Regions from separate parts of the Erwinia sp. Eh17-17 genome, predicted to be linked through region 4. Evidence: predicted binding sites of a transcription regulator. Region 4 holds the regulator's gene; each other region holds the start of a gene.
The links. Region 4 encodes LexA, which represses DNA repair genes until DNA is damaged. Its sites were predicted from a motif close to TNCTGTATGTACATACAGNA; they were not measured.

Region 1 (3,123 bases), on a different contig from region 4:
GGCTTGAGGATATTACAGCGGGTTTTTTTTATTGCGTACCAGATTGAGGCATTCCACCGCCATGGAGAAGAACATGGCGAAGTAGATGTAACCTTTCGGAATATGAATGTTGAAGCTTTCCAGTATCAGCGTGAAGCCGACGAGGATCAGGAACGCCAGCGCCAGCATTTTCACTGACGGGTGACGATCGACAAATTCACCAATCGCGCGGGCGGCAAACATCATCACCAGTACGGCAATCACCACGGCAGCCATCATAATAATCAGGTGATCGGACAGGCCAACGGCGGTAATCACGGAGTCGAGGCTGAAAATAATATCCAGCACCATGATTTGTACGATAGCACCGGCAAACGAGTGCACGCTGGTCTTGTGCTCCCCTTCGCCGCCCTCAATGCTTTCATGAATCTCCATGCTGGATTTCCACAGCAGGAACAGCCCACCAAACAGCAGGATCAGGTCACGCGCTGAGAACGCATGATCCATCAGGGTAAACAGAGGATCGGTCAGGCGGATAACCCAGGCAATCGAGGCCAGCAGGCCAAGACGCATCAGCATCGCGCCAGCCAGCCCGATGCGGCGGGCCGTATTCTGCTGATGTTTAGGCAGTTTTGCCACCACCAGAGAGAGGAAAATAATATTATCTATCCCGAGAACTATCTCGAGGATCGTCAGCGTGCCAAGCGCTAACCAGGCATTGGGATCGGCAATCCATTCAAACATGTTAAAAACACACCTTAAACTTAAACAAAAGCTAAACGGCGATTATACGCAAGGTTGACGATAGTAGGAAAACCTTTAGCGCAATGGTTACAGAAGAAAATGGCGGGCAAGCAGAGGCGCGGTAAACGTCTTTTTAAGATAAAAGCCGCGCGGCAGCGTCATTACAGGCTGCCCGTCGCGGCCAATGCCCTCGGTCAGCGCTTTACTGTTGGCCGCTTTGGGGCGAATTTGCAGGAACTCGCCGTGGCGTGCCGTGATCTGATCGACCTGACCCAGCACGATCATATCCATCAGCTCTTCCCAGTCGCGCTGCAGCTGCAGTTCCTCTTCGGCGCTGGGGCTCCACAGCAGGGGCGCACCGACATGGCGCTGTTCCAGAGGAATAGCGCGATCCCCTTCTACCGGCACCCAGAGCACCCGCGCCAGCTTATGGCGCACGTGGCTGTTTTGCCAGGTCACCCCGCTGTTGCCGGTCAGGGGAGCTACGCAGACAAAGGTGGTTTCCAGCGGGCGTCCGGCGGCATCCACCGGAATGGTTTTCAGCTCAATGCCGATCCCGGCGAAGTCCTGTTCCGGTTTACTGCCTGCACTGGCACCGAGATAACGTTCCAGTAACAGACCCACCCAGCCTTTATCACGCTTCAGATCGCGCGGTACTGGCAGGGCGATGCGCAGCGCCAGCTCGCCCAGCGTATACCCGGCAAGGGCCGAGGCACGCGCCAGCAGTTCTGCTTCATCCTGCGGTGGGGGAACGAAGTAAAGATCGTCACTCATCATCACGTCCGGGTTTTGTTCAAAAAATAGCCGTCATTTGCGCACACGAGGAATATGGCTAACTTATCTGGGGAAAACACTAATAATAGCATGATAACTCGTGTTTTTTTATTGCATCCGCTGCCAGAAAATATCCCACTCTGTACAGTTTTACCCGTCTTGTCACCGACAATGAACAGGATCACGGGGGTACTTATCCACAGAAAAGTGGGATAACTCACCTTTTACAATAATACTGTTTCCATTTACAGCCTTGACGGCGGCACTTTTCCCCAGTTTTGCGCTTTTCCCGGCGAAGTAATCAACATATTCTGTGGATAACGTAGTAAGCGTTCGATCTTTCACCAGCGGTCGATCATGACCCTGTGACAACCGCATGACAACCGGGGGGAAAGCTGTGGTTAACGACAAAGGTTACTGATTAATATGGGTTTATTCTTATTTTTTTTAGGGGCGCTTTTTATCCGCCAGAAAGTTTTCCCCATCTGTTAACAGAGTTCTGCACAAAGCTATCCACAGAAAACGTGAATAAGATCGCGTTTTTGTCCGGGTTTCTGTTTATAACTTTGCCAAAAAGGATGAGTTATCCCAGCCTGACGCGATCACCTCGTCTGAAACCAGTGGTTTACCGTCTGTAAGGAGTATGAAACAATCAGAACATCCAGTTTTAGTTTGAGGTAGTCCGGTGATCGATGATGATGGCTACCGCCCGAATGTTGGTATCGTAATTTGTAACAAGCAGGGGCAGGTGCTGTGGGCCAGACGTTTCGGTCAGCACTCCTGGCAGTTTCCCCAGGGGGGTATTAACCCCGGTGAAACGGCGGAGCAGGCGATGTACCGCGAACTTTTCGAGGAAGTCGGTTTGAACCGCAAGGATGTTCGCATCCTTGCATCTACCCGTAACTGGTTACGATATAAGTTGCCAAAACGTTTGGTGCGTTGGGACACAAAGCCGGTTTGTATCGGCCAAAAACAGAAGTGGTATCTTCTGCAGCTGATGTGCAATGACGCGGATATCAACATGCAAACCAGCAGCACGCCTGAATTTGACGGCTGGCGCTGGGTAAGTTTCTGGTATCCGGTACGCCAGGTGGTCTCTTTTAAACGTGATGTTTACCGACGCGTGATGAAAGAATTCGCCGGTGTGGTTATGCCCCTGCAGGAGAATACCGTACAGCGAAATGCGCCAGGTTTTCGACGGAAGAGAGGTTAAGCCACGTAGATTATGCTCACACAGCTACGCGAAATAGTTGAAAAAGTGGCGGCAGCGCCCCGGCTTACCGAGGCGCTGGATATTTTGGTTAACGAAATCTGTCTGGCGATGGATACCGAGGTCTGCTCGGTGTACCTTGCCGATCACGATCGCCGCTGCTATTACCTGATGGCTACGCGTGGGCTAAAAAAGCCGCGTGGGCGCACGGTCGCCCTGGCCTTTGATGAAGGTATCGTCGGACTGGTGGGCCGTCTGGCTGAGCCAATCAACCTTGCTGATGCGCAGAGTCACCCCAGCTTCAAATATATTCCCTCCGTGAAGGAAGAGCGTTTCCGCTCGTTCCTTGGCGTGCCGATTATCAGCCGTCGTCAGCTGCTTGGCGTGCTGGTCGTGCAGCAGCGCGAACACCGCCA
Region 2 (3,123 bases), on a different contig from region 4:
GCTGCCCCTGGGCAACATGATTAAACGGCGAGTCGAGCGCGACAAAACGATCACCGGCTTTTTCGCTCAGGCCGGACATCTCCTGCAGGCGCTGAAAGCTGTTCAGGGAGCGCAGCGTGGCTGACGTCACCACCACGTGAGGGATTTTACGCCACAGCAGCTTTTCCAGCTGTTCGCTGACGCGGATCCCGGCACAGTGAAACATCAGGTGCGCGGCACCATCGCGCACTTCGCGCGTTACCCATTTTGACACCGGCGCACCGGAAGCCTGTTCCATGGCGGCCAGCCGCCACAGCTTGCTGGTGGCTTCAAACCAGCCCAGTGCGCGGTTCATCTGAATTAACGTGCGGTGCAGGCGCACCACGTCAAACTGGCCGCTTTTCTCGCTGAGATCGTTCATCATGCCTTCCGCCAGCCCGCGCAGCGCATCGCTGAGTTTAAACAGCCGGGCGCAGATCGTCAGGATCTCTTCGGGCAGCAGCCCCATCTCAAAGCGGAACTCCCCCTCCTGACCTTCCGGCGGCAGGTAAAGACCGAGGATCTGCGACAACATCTGCAACTGTTCGCGCACCTCTTCACAGTGGGCTTTTAATTTGTCCGGGTGGCTGAGGGGCGGCGGACGCTTCGGCCGGAACTGCGCCAGGCACTGCTCCACCAGGCGGCAAAACAGGTCGAGCTGCAATACGGTCCAGCCCGGCGTGATTTCACCGCTCATCTCCAGCGCGTCGCGCGCCACATCCGGCAGATGATGGCCCTCATCCAGCACCAGCAGCAGATTTTTCGGCGGCGGCAGCACCGACTCAGTTTCCAGAGCCGCCATCACCAGGGCATGGTTCGCCACCACCACATCGGCGTCTTCAATCTCACGCCGTGCCACATAGAACGGGCATTCGCGAAACCAGTTGCAGTTGCTGCCCAGACAGTTGGCTTTGTCGGTGCTCAGACGTTGCCAGAGCGAATCTTCAATATTCTCAGCACAGTGATCGCGCAGCCCGTCCCACTGGTAGCGTTTCAGTGATTTTTCCAGTTCAGTGCAGATCGCGCGCTCATCCTTGCTGGCGGTCATGTCGTCGTCGAGAAACAGCAGCAGGTCGCCCTGGTTTTCTTCGTCCGTTGCCAGCGCCGACAGATTACGCGGGCAGACGTAGCGCCCACGGCCAAAGGCAGCGGTAAACTTCAGGTCGGGGATAATTTTCTTCAGCAGCGGCAGGTCCTTGCTGAATATCTGGTCCTGTAGTGCCACATTGGCGGTGCTGACCACCAGCGGTTTTTCCTCGGCGCGACTGACGGCAATGCCCGGAATCAGGTAGGAGAGGGTCTTCCCCACCCCGGTGGGGGCTTCAATAGCCAGATGACGGCCATCGTCCCCCGCCAGCGTTTTGGCCACTTCAGCAATCATCTGACGCTGCGGCGCACGCGGAATAAAATCGGGGACTTGCTGTTGCAGGGCTTTATACCACCCGGCAATTTGCGTTTTTAACGCGACAGTTAACGCCATGACAACCACTTCCTGCTGAACAAGGCTGTATTTTTACACAGTATGGCGACGGCGTCAGCCTGCAAACGCTAATCTCCAGAGGAGGCTCGCAGTTTCAGCCGGTCATTTACTGGCGGCGACGCTGTAATCGTCTTGCAGATCACATCCGGACAGCGTCGGGTCAGTCCGCCGGGCCAATCGCCTTATACATCACCGTGGTTGCGTCCATCACTCCGGCGGTGGAGCGGGCGTAACCGGGGATCTGCCCGGCGGTTTGCCAGCCAAGCGAACGGTAAAGAGGTTCCGCCACGTCGCCGCTGCGCGTATCCAGCACCAGCAGGCTGCGCCCGAGCTGACCGGCGCGTGCCTCTGCCTGCTGCATCAGCGCGCGGGCAATCCCGCTGCGACGCGCGTCCGGGTGAACCAGCAGTTTCACCACTTCGGCGCGGTGCACCCCGTTGGCTGGCATCGCCAGTACCAGCATAACGGTGCCTACAATGCGCTCTTCACAACGGGCCACCAGCAGCTGTTTATCGCCGCAGGCCAGACTGAGAACGACATCCTGCCAGAAGTGATTCATCTGCTGCGCATCGCGCTTCACAAAACCTATACTCGCGCCCTGCGCCACGCAGCCGTCCAGCACGTTGCACAGTGCCGCCAGCTCCTGCTGTGCCCCGGCAGCATCCAGCCACTGATAGTTAATCGTTTTCATGGGCGGGCCACCACCAGCGCATAGTGCGCTCCGGTTGCTTCAGGCGCGTGGAAGGTGGTGCGACCGAACAGATGAAAGCGCAGACAGTCCCCCTGCTCCAGTCGCCATACGCGGTCATCCATCTGAAACTCCAGTACGCCATCCAGTATCCAGATATGCTGCTCCAGCCCGGCAAGCGGCGGCAGGTCATAGTCAATGCGCGCCCCGGCCGCCAGCCTGGCCTCCACCAGCTCCGCCTGAAAGGCCTGCGCCGGAGGGGAGACAGTGCGGCGCTGATAGCCGTTCTCACGATCGTGCCAGACGCTTTGCTGAGCGGGCCGCAACAGCTGTATCGTTTCCTGCTCCACTTCGCTTAACAGCCGTGACATGGTCAATCCATAGGCATGACATAAGCGGTTAAGCAGTGCGGCGGTGGGGCTGGTTTCAGCACGTTCAATGCGCGATAGCGAAGCACGGCTAATCCCGGTAAGCTCAGCCAGCGCCTCCAGCGACCAGCCCTTCTCCAGGCGCAGGTCAGCAAGACGTTGTGCCAGTCGCTGTTCTGTTGGCGTTTGTTCCATTGTAGTTTCTCATATTTGGGATTTAATCTCTTATATGAGATATAAGCGTAAATCCTTGTCATTTCAACTTGTACAATAATAAATACTTTGTACAAGCTGAGGTAATTGGTTAGGCTGATAACAGGTCCGAAAGTGAGTAAGAGGTAATACATGGCACAGTACAGCATCGGAGACGTCGCAGAACGCTGCGGTATTAACCCGGTCACGCTGCGCGCCTGGCAGCGTCGTTACGGTCTGCTGAAGCCACAGCGAACAGAGGGAGGTCACCGTCTGTTCGATGAAGACGATATTGAGCGCATCGAAGAGATCAAACGCTGGATAGAGAGTGGCGTTCCGGTCGGCAAGGTTAAAGCCCTGATCGAAGGCGAAAACGT
Region 3 (3,123 bases), on a different contig from region 4:
GCAGCAGCTGTGGTGCGCTGAGGTCGGCCACTTTACCGACATAGTTGTTCTGAATGGCCGCCAGACGGGCCGATTCCTGCACACCCTGGACCAGGCCGCTGGCGTTCAGACCAAACAGCCAGGTGACGAACACACCCACTGCGGCGGCAATCGCCGTGGTGAAAAGCAGCACGCCAATGGTCAGCAGGCTGATTTTACCCAGCGATGAGGCATTATGCAGGCGGGCAACGGCACTGAGAATAGAGGCGAACACCAGCGGCATAACAATCATCTGCAGCAGCTGCACATAGCCGTTACCCACAAGGTTAAACCAGCTCACCGACTCTTTTATGACCGGGTTGTTTTCACCATAGATAGCGTGCAGTGCCAGACCGAACAGTACGCCGACCACCAGGCCAAACAGCACTTTCTTCGACAGGCTCCAGCCCGTGCGCCCCGTTTTTGCAATCAGTAGCAGCAGCGCGATAAACGCTGCAATGTTAATAATGAGTGGAAAATTCATTCCCATAGTCTCCAAAAAATACGGGCTACGGCGTAGCCATGCTGACGGCAGTTAATTTCTGTCGCACAGTAAGTAAACCAGTAGCGGAATGGTATCAGCTAGTCAGGGTGCAGCCTTATATCCAAACGGAATTATTTATTCCTTTTTGGCTGTATTTGGTGGGTTATTGCGCATCGTGGTGGTTAATTAAGCGCTCGATGTGATTTTGTGCAGAATTTACCACCTGGCTGGTCCAGTCTGATGCACCAAAAGGCAGCGCGCCGGGGGGAAACCAGATGGCATAGCCTACCAGGATCAGGCACAGCGCCCGCTCAAGCTGGTTACCTTTCTGACTTCTCAGCAGCGGCAGCCGGAAGCGCCAGCGGCACGGCCAGAGAAGGGGAACCCCGGCAGGCGTGAGCATATCGGCAACAATATGACTGAGGTAGCCCAGCACCATCCCCTGAAACGCATCTGCCGGGATGAGCCAGCCCGCCGGCAGTTTTAACTGCAGCAGGGCGACACCGCCGACGACGGCCAGCAGGCTGTGAGTAAAGCCCCGGTGCCCAAAGGCGCGCGCGATCGGATGCGAGAGCCATTTCAGGCGCTGGCCGAGAAATGATTTCGGGTGGTCGATATCCGGCAGCAGACAGGTCAGCAGCGTGGCCGGAATAATATGCCACCAGTCCGCGCTGGCCAGAACGGGAGTCAGTTCGGCACGCTTGGCAAAAATCGCACTGGCAATGGCAAAAATAAGATGGCCCTCGGCCGTCATGGGGATACCTGGCTGCATAACTGTCAATGCATCCAGTATAGGGAATATATACAGTAGAATAAATATGTGACGCTGTAACGAAAGATAAATAAGTCACGACTGATTAACCGGTGAACAGGCCGCGCCTGGCGGGAACCGGTTCACCGGGCGGCACTAGCGCGCCAGCCAGCCGCCATCCACCGCCAGCGTATAGCCGTTAACGTAATCGGCTGCGGCGGAGGCCAGGAAGACCACCGGGCCCATCATATCTTCGCTTTGGCCCCAGCGCGCGGCAGGGATGCGCTGCAGTATCTGCTGATTGCGATCCTCATCCTCCCGCAGCTGCTCGGTGTTATTCGTCGCCATATAGCCGGGAGCGATGGCGTTAACATTTATGTTGTGCTGCGCCCACTCATTGGCCATCAGGCGCGTCAGGCCCATGACTGCGCTTTTGGACGCGGTATAAGAGGGAACGCGAATGCCACCCTGATAGGAGAGCATTGAGGCGATGTTGATAATTTTCCCGCCGCGCCCCTGGCGGATAAACTGACGGGCAACGGCCTGCGAAAGGAAAAACAGCGTCTTGCTGTTGAGGTTCATCACATCATCCCAGTCGCGTTCGCTGAAATTAATCGCATCATCGCGGCGAATAATCCCGGCATTGTTCACCAGAATATCCAGCTGCGGGCAGGCCGCCAGAGCCTGCTCCATCACGCTGTCGATACAGTGGCTGTCTGCCAGATCGGCGGTGATGCTGATAAACCGCCGTCCGGTAGCGGTAATTTTGTGCGCCGTTTCGCTGGCTGATGAGCGGTTGACGCCAATGATATCGCATCCCGCCTGGGCCAGACCCAGCGCCATTCCCTGACCAAGCCCCGTATTACATCCGGTAATCATGGCCACTTTGCCTTCCAGGTTAAATGCATTGAGGATCATCGCGGCTTCCTTATAGAAAAGATGGCGCGCGCAGATTCAGTGATTTTAACGGGCGTTGCGCGAGCCGATAAGGGGAGCATAGGCAGAAGAGAGGATGAATTCAACAAAAATGAAACATTGTTTTAATTATTTTGTCGGAGTGGCTGAGAAAATGAACTGCCCGGCAACTCAGATACTGCCGGGCAGGATGGATTAGCGTCCGTGCAGATGCTGCGCCGTCAGCTCTTCCAGACTGTTCAGCCGGACATCTGCCAGAGACCAGCGCGGGTCTGCAGCGTGGCTGGCATCCGGTATGACGATGGAACGCATACGGCCTGCTTTGGTGGCAATCATGCCGTTGAACGAATCTTCCAGCGTCACGCAGTTCAAGGGATCGACCCCAAGGCCGGCAGCCGCATCAAGGTAGACCTGCGGGTGAGGTTTACTGTATGGCAGGGATTCGGCCGAGGCCAGCACGTCAAAGTAACCGCGCAGGTTGAACATCTCCAGCACCCTTTCCAGCATGAACAGCGGTGAGGCAGAGGCGAGACCGATCTTCAGCCCTTCGGACTGACAGAGCCGTAACGCCTGCTCTACGCCGGGCAGCAGCGGACGGGTTTCTTCAACCAGACTTAACGCCCGCGCGATCACCCTTTGTGTCACTTCCGCCTGAGACGGTCCTTCCCACGGCAGGGTTTCGTACCACATGCGTACCACCTGATCGATGCGCAGGCCCAGTGCATCGGGCATCTCGCCACGGCGGCTGAGGTCAACATCAAGGGTAGTGAGAATATCCAGTTCGGCTTGTTGCCATAGCGGTTCAGAATCGATCAGCAGGCCATCCATATCAAAAATGGCGGCGAGTACGGGGCGGTGATATGACATTCTGCGGCTCCATTTGACAGTTTGAGGCAGTTTATCATGAAGAGGGGATGAAAATTGATCATCGGGGCGGCCCGGATGCGGAAACCCG
Region 4 (3,123 bases):
ATAGGCAAAGCCGTCCAGCGCATAGGCGGTAAAGGTAAGAAACATCAGCAGCACGGCATTGACCGCCACAATATCGTTGCCCAGCCGCGCACCAAAAATGGTCAGTGATGCGAAACAGATTTGCAGCAACAGTGAACGCAGCATGATATCGCGGTTGAGGCGCAGCAGGCGCCCGAGGTCTCCGCGCCAGGCTCCGAGCATCAGCCGGAGTGACAGACCGCGCAGCACCATGACCCGCCACACCAGCAGCAGGCCGACAATCAGGCTGACATACTCAGCGATGGCAGTAGCCGCCGCAGCCCCCTGTACGCCCCACTTCAGGCCAATCACGAACCACAGATCGAGCAGGATGTTCACCAGGTTGCCGACCACCAGCAGGATCACCGGGGCCCGGGCGTACTGCACGCCGAGCAGCCAGCCCAGCAGTACCAGATTTGCCAGCGTCGCCGGCGCACTGAGCCAGCGTACCTGCATAAACAGCGCGGCCTGGTGCAGGACATCATCGCTTCCGCCCGTTACGCTCAGTGCCAGATGAGTGAGCGGCTGTTTAAACAGAATAAACAGCAGTCCTGCGCATAGCGCCAGCAGCAGCGGCTGCATCAGCCCACGGGCCAGTGCCTGCCGGTCATTGGCACCAAAAGCCTGCGCCGTCAGCCCGGTTGTGCTCATACGTAAAAACAGCAGCAGCATAAACAGGAAGCTGGTGATGGTAGTGCCAATGGCGACGCCGCCCAGATAAGTCGGGCTGTCGAGATGGCCGATAACAGCAGTATCCACCAGGCCGAGAAGCGGCACGGTGATATTAGACAGGATCATGGGCAGCGCCAGCCGCCAGAGGTTTTTATCCGCAGAGGTAAGCAGTTTCATCACAGTCCATCATGGTTAAAACCAACAACGGATATTAATACGCGCCGCAGGTGCGGCGCGCATAATTTAGCGGGGAGTAACGTTTACAGCCAGTTGCCGTTTCGTATCACGCCGACGGCAAGACCTTCGATGGTCAGCGTCTGCTGACGCAGGTCAACGATGATAGGTTTGAAATCCGGGTTTTCCGGCAGCAGTTGCACCGTGTTACCCTGCCTTTTCAGGCGTTTTACCGTCACTTCGTCGTCAATGCGCGCCACTACGACCTGGCCGTTGCGCACCTCTTCCGTTTTGTGTACCGCTAACAGGTCACCGTCCATAATGCCGATATCTTTCATCGACATGCCGCTAACGCGCAGCAGGAAATCGGCACCCGGTTTAAACAGGTCAGGGTCAACCTTATAGTGGCCTTCGATATGCTGCTCTGCCAGCAGGGGTTCACCCGCTGCGACCCGACCAATCAATGGAAGACCTTCTTCTTCTTCCATCATCAAACGGATACCGCGAGACGCGCCGGAGACGATCTCAATCACGCCTTTACGCGCTAAGGCCTTCAGGTGTTCTTCAGCCGCATTCGGGGAACGGAAACCAAGCTGCGTGGCGATCTCTGCGCGCGTCGGTGGCATACCAGTTTGATTAATATGGTCGCGAATCAGGTCGTAAACCTGCTGCTGCCTTGCCGTTAGTGCTTTCATCCCGCCCCCTGGTTGTTTATACAGTCGACTGTGAGTATATACAGGTATTTAGACATTGAAAACCTAAACTTGGGCGAAATGCCGTTTGTCGCGATTTTTGGAAAATTCATCGCAAATGTGGCACTAACAGCATGATCCAGACAAAAATTGCCAGCAAGATAGTTAACAGCACGGCGGCGGAGGCCATATCTTTTGCCCGTCCGGCCAGAGGGTGAATTTCACTGCCGATGCGGTCAACCACCGCTTCGACGGCGCTGTTTAATATTTCTACAATAATAATCATCACCACCGAGCCAATTAACAGCACCCGCGTAATGGCATCGACGTCCAGCCAGCAGGCCACGGCTATGGCAATAATTACAGCAACCGCTTCCTGGCGGAAAGCCGCTTCATGCTGCCACGCGGCGCGAAGGCCTTGCCACGAGTATCCGGCAGCTTTTACGATTCGAGTCAGTCCGGTGACATTATTTGCCATAATCAGGGAACCCTTTGAGAAGTTTAACGTCAATGAGTGGAACTACAGGTTTTTCAACACCACAGATTCTGTTGGCGCTTTCTGGTATGCTTGCGGCGCTTTGCTAACAAGAGGCTTCATGTTGTCTATGTCAGGTTGGCGTAAATTATATTATAACTTATTGAATCTACCAGTTAAATTTCTGGTAAAAAGTAAGGCAATCCCGTCTGAACCGGTTGCCGAACTCGGGCTTGATACGTCGCGCCCTATTATGTATGTGCTGCCTTATGATTCAAAGGCCGATCTCCTCGCGCTTCGTGAGCAGTGCCGCAAAGAAGACCTTCCCGATCCTCTGGAACCGCTGGAGATCGACGGTACGGTATTGCCACGTCATGTGTTTATCCATGATGGCCCGCGCGTGTTTCCCTATTTTGTCCCGAACGTGCAGTCGGTCAAACTGTTCCACGAATATCTGGACCTGCACCGTAATCATCCTGAACTGGATGTGCAGATGGTCCCGGTCTCGGTGATGTTTGGCCGTGCGCCCGGTCGCGAGGTTCAGGGTGACGAACAGCCGCACCTGCGGATGCTCAACGGCATCCAGAAGTTCTTTGCGGTGATCTGGCTGGGTCGTGACAGCTTTGTGCGCTTCTCTCCGATGGTCTCACTGCGCCATATGGCCACGGAGCACGGTACGGATAAGATTATTGCGCAGAAGCTGGCCCGCGTGGCGCGTATGCACTTTGCCCGTCAACGTCTGGCGGCTGTCGGCCCTCGTCTGCCGGTCCGTCAGGATCTGTTCAATAAACTGTTACAGTCCAAAGCGATCGCCAAAGCGGTCGATGATGAAGCGCGCAGCAAGAAAATCTCCATTGAAAAAGCCCAGCAGAATGCCGTTGAGCTGATGGAAGAGATCGCCGCCGACTTCTCCTACGAAGCGATTCGTCTTACCGACCGCATCATGGGCTGGACCTGGAGCAAATTGTACCAGGGGATCAACGTCAACGGCGGTGAACGCGTGCGCCAGCTGGCACAGGACGGTCATGAAATCGTCTATGTTCCCTGCCATCGCAGCCATATGGACTATCTGCTGCTCTCCTATGTGCTGTA

Region 1: mutH (DNA mismatch repair endonuclease MutH) is a predicted target of LexA. The motif match lies at 1,731-1,750, and genes of this name have one in related genera.
Region 2: dinG (ATP-dependent DNA helicase DinG) is a predicted target of LexA. The motif match lies at 1,522-1,541, and genes of this name have one in related genera.
Region 3: ABEH87_RS04980 (metal-dependent hydrolase) is a predicted target of LexA. The motif match lies at 1,275-1,294, and genes of this name have one in related genera.

Annotation. Positions count from the first base shown of each region.
Region 1 covers NZ_JBDFQT010000007.1:137,391-140,513, forward strand. The annotation lists gene ABEH87_RS17355 (TerC family protein) at 13-723, opposite strand; gene mutH (DNA mismatch repair endonuclease MutH) at 811-1,500, opposite strand; gene rppH (RNA pyrophosphohydrolase) at 2,183-2,710, shown strand; gene ptsP (phosphoenolpyruvate--protein phosphotransferase) at 2,723-3,123, shown strand, end outside.
Region 2 covers NZ_JBDFQT010000002.1:465,031-468,153, forward strand. The annotation lists gene dinG (ATP-dependent DNA helicase DinG) at 1-1,498, opposite strand, end outside; gene ABEH87_RS07510 (GNAT family N-acetyltransferase) at 1,659-2,189, opposite strand; gene ABEH87_RS07515 (XRE family transcriptional regulator) at 2,186-2,749, opposite strand; gene ABEH87_RS07520 (MerR family transcriptional regulator) at 2,900-3,123, shown strand, end outside.
Region 3 covers NZ_JBDFQT010000001.1:1,118,890-1,122,012, reverse strand. The annotation lists gene ABEH87_RS04985 (L-cystine transporter) at 1-502, opposite strand, end outside; gene ABEH87_RS04980 (metal-dependent hydrolase) at 666-1,256, opposite strand; gene kduD (2-dehydro-3-deoxy-D-gluconate 5-dehydrogenase KduD) at 1,410-2,171, opposite strand; gene hxpB (hexitol phosphatase HxpB) at 2,364-3,035, opposite strand.
Region 4 covers NZ_JBDFQT010000014.1:38,591-41,713, reverse strand. The annotation lists gene dinF (MATE family efflux transporter DinF) at 1-867, opposite strand, end outside; gene lexA (transcriptional repressor LexA) at 951-1,559, opposite strand; gene ABEH87_RS20965 (diacylglycerol kinase) at 1,666-2,034, opposite strand; gene plsB (glycerol-3-phosphate 1-O-acyltransferase PlsB) at 2,162-3,123, shown strand, end outside.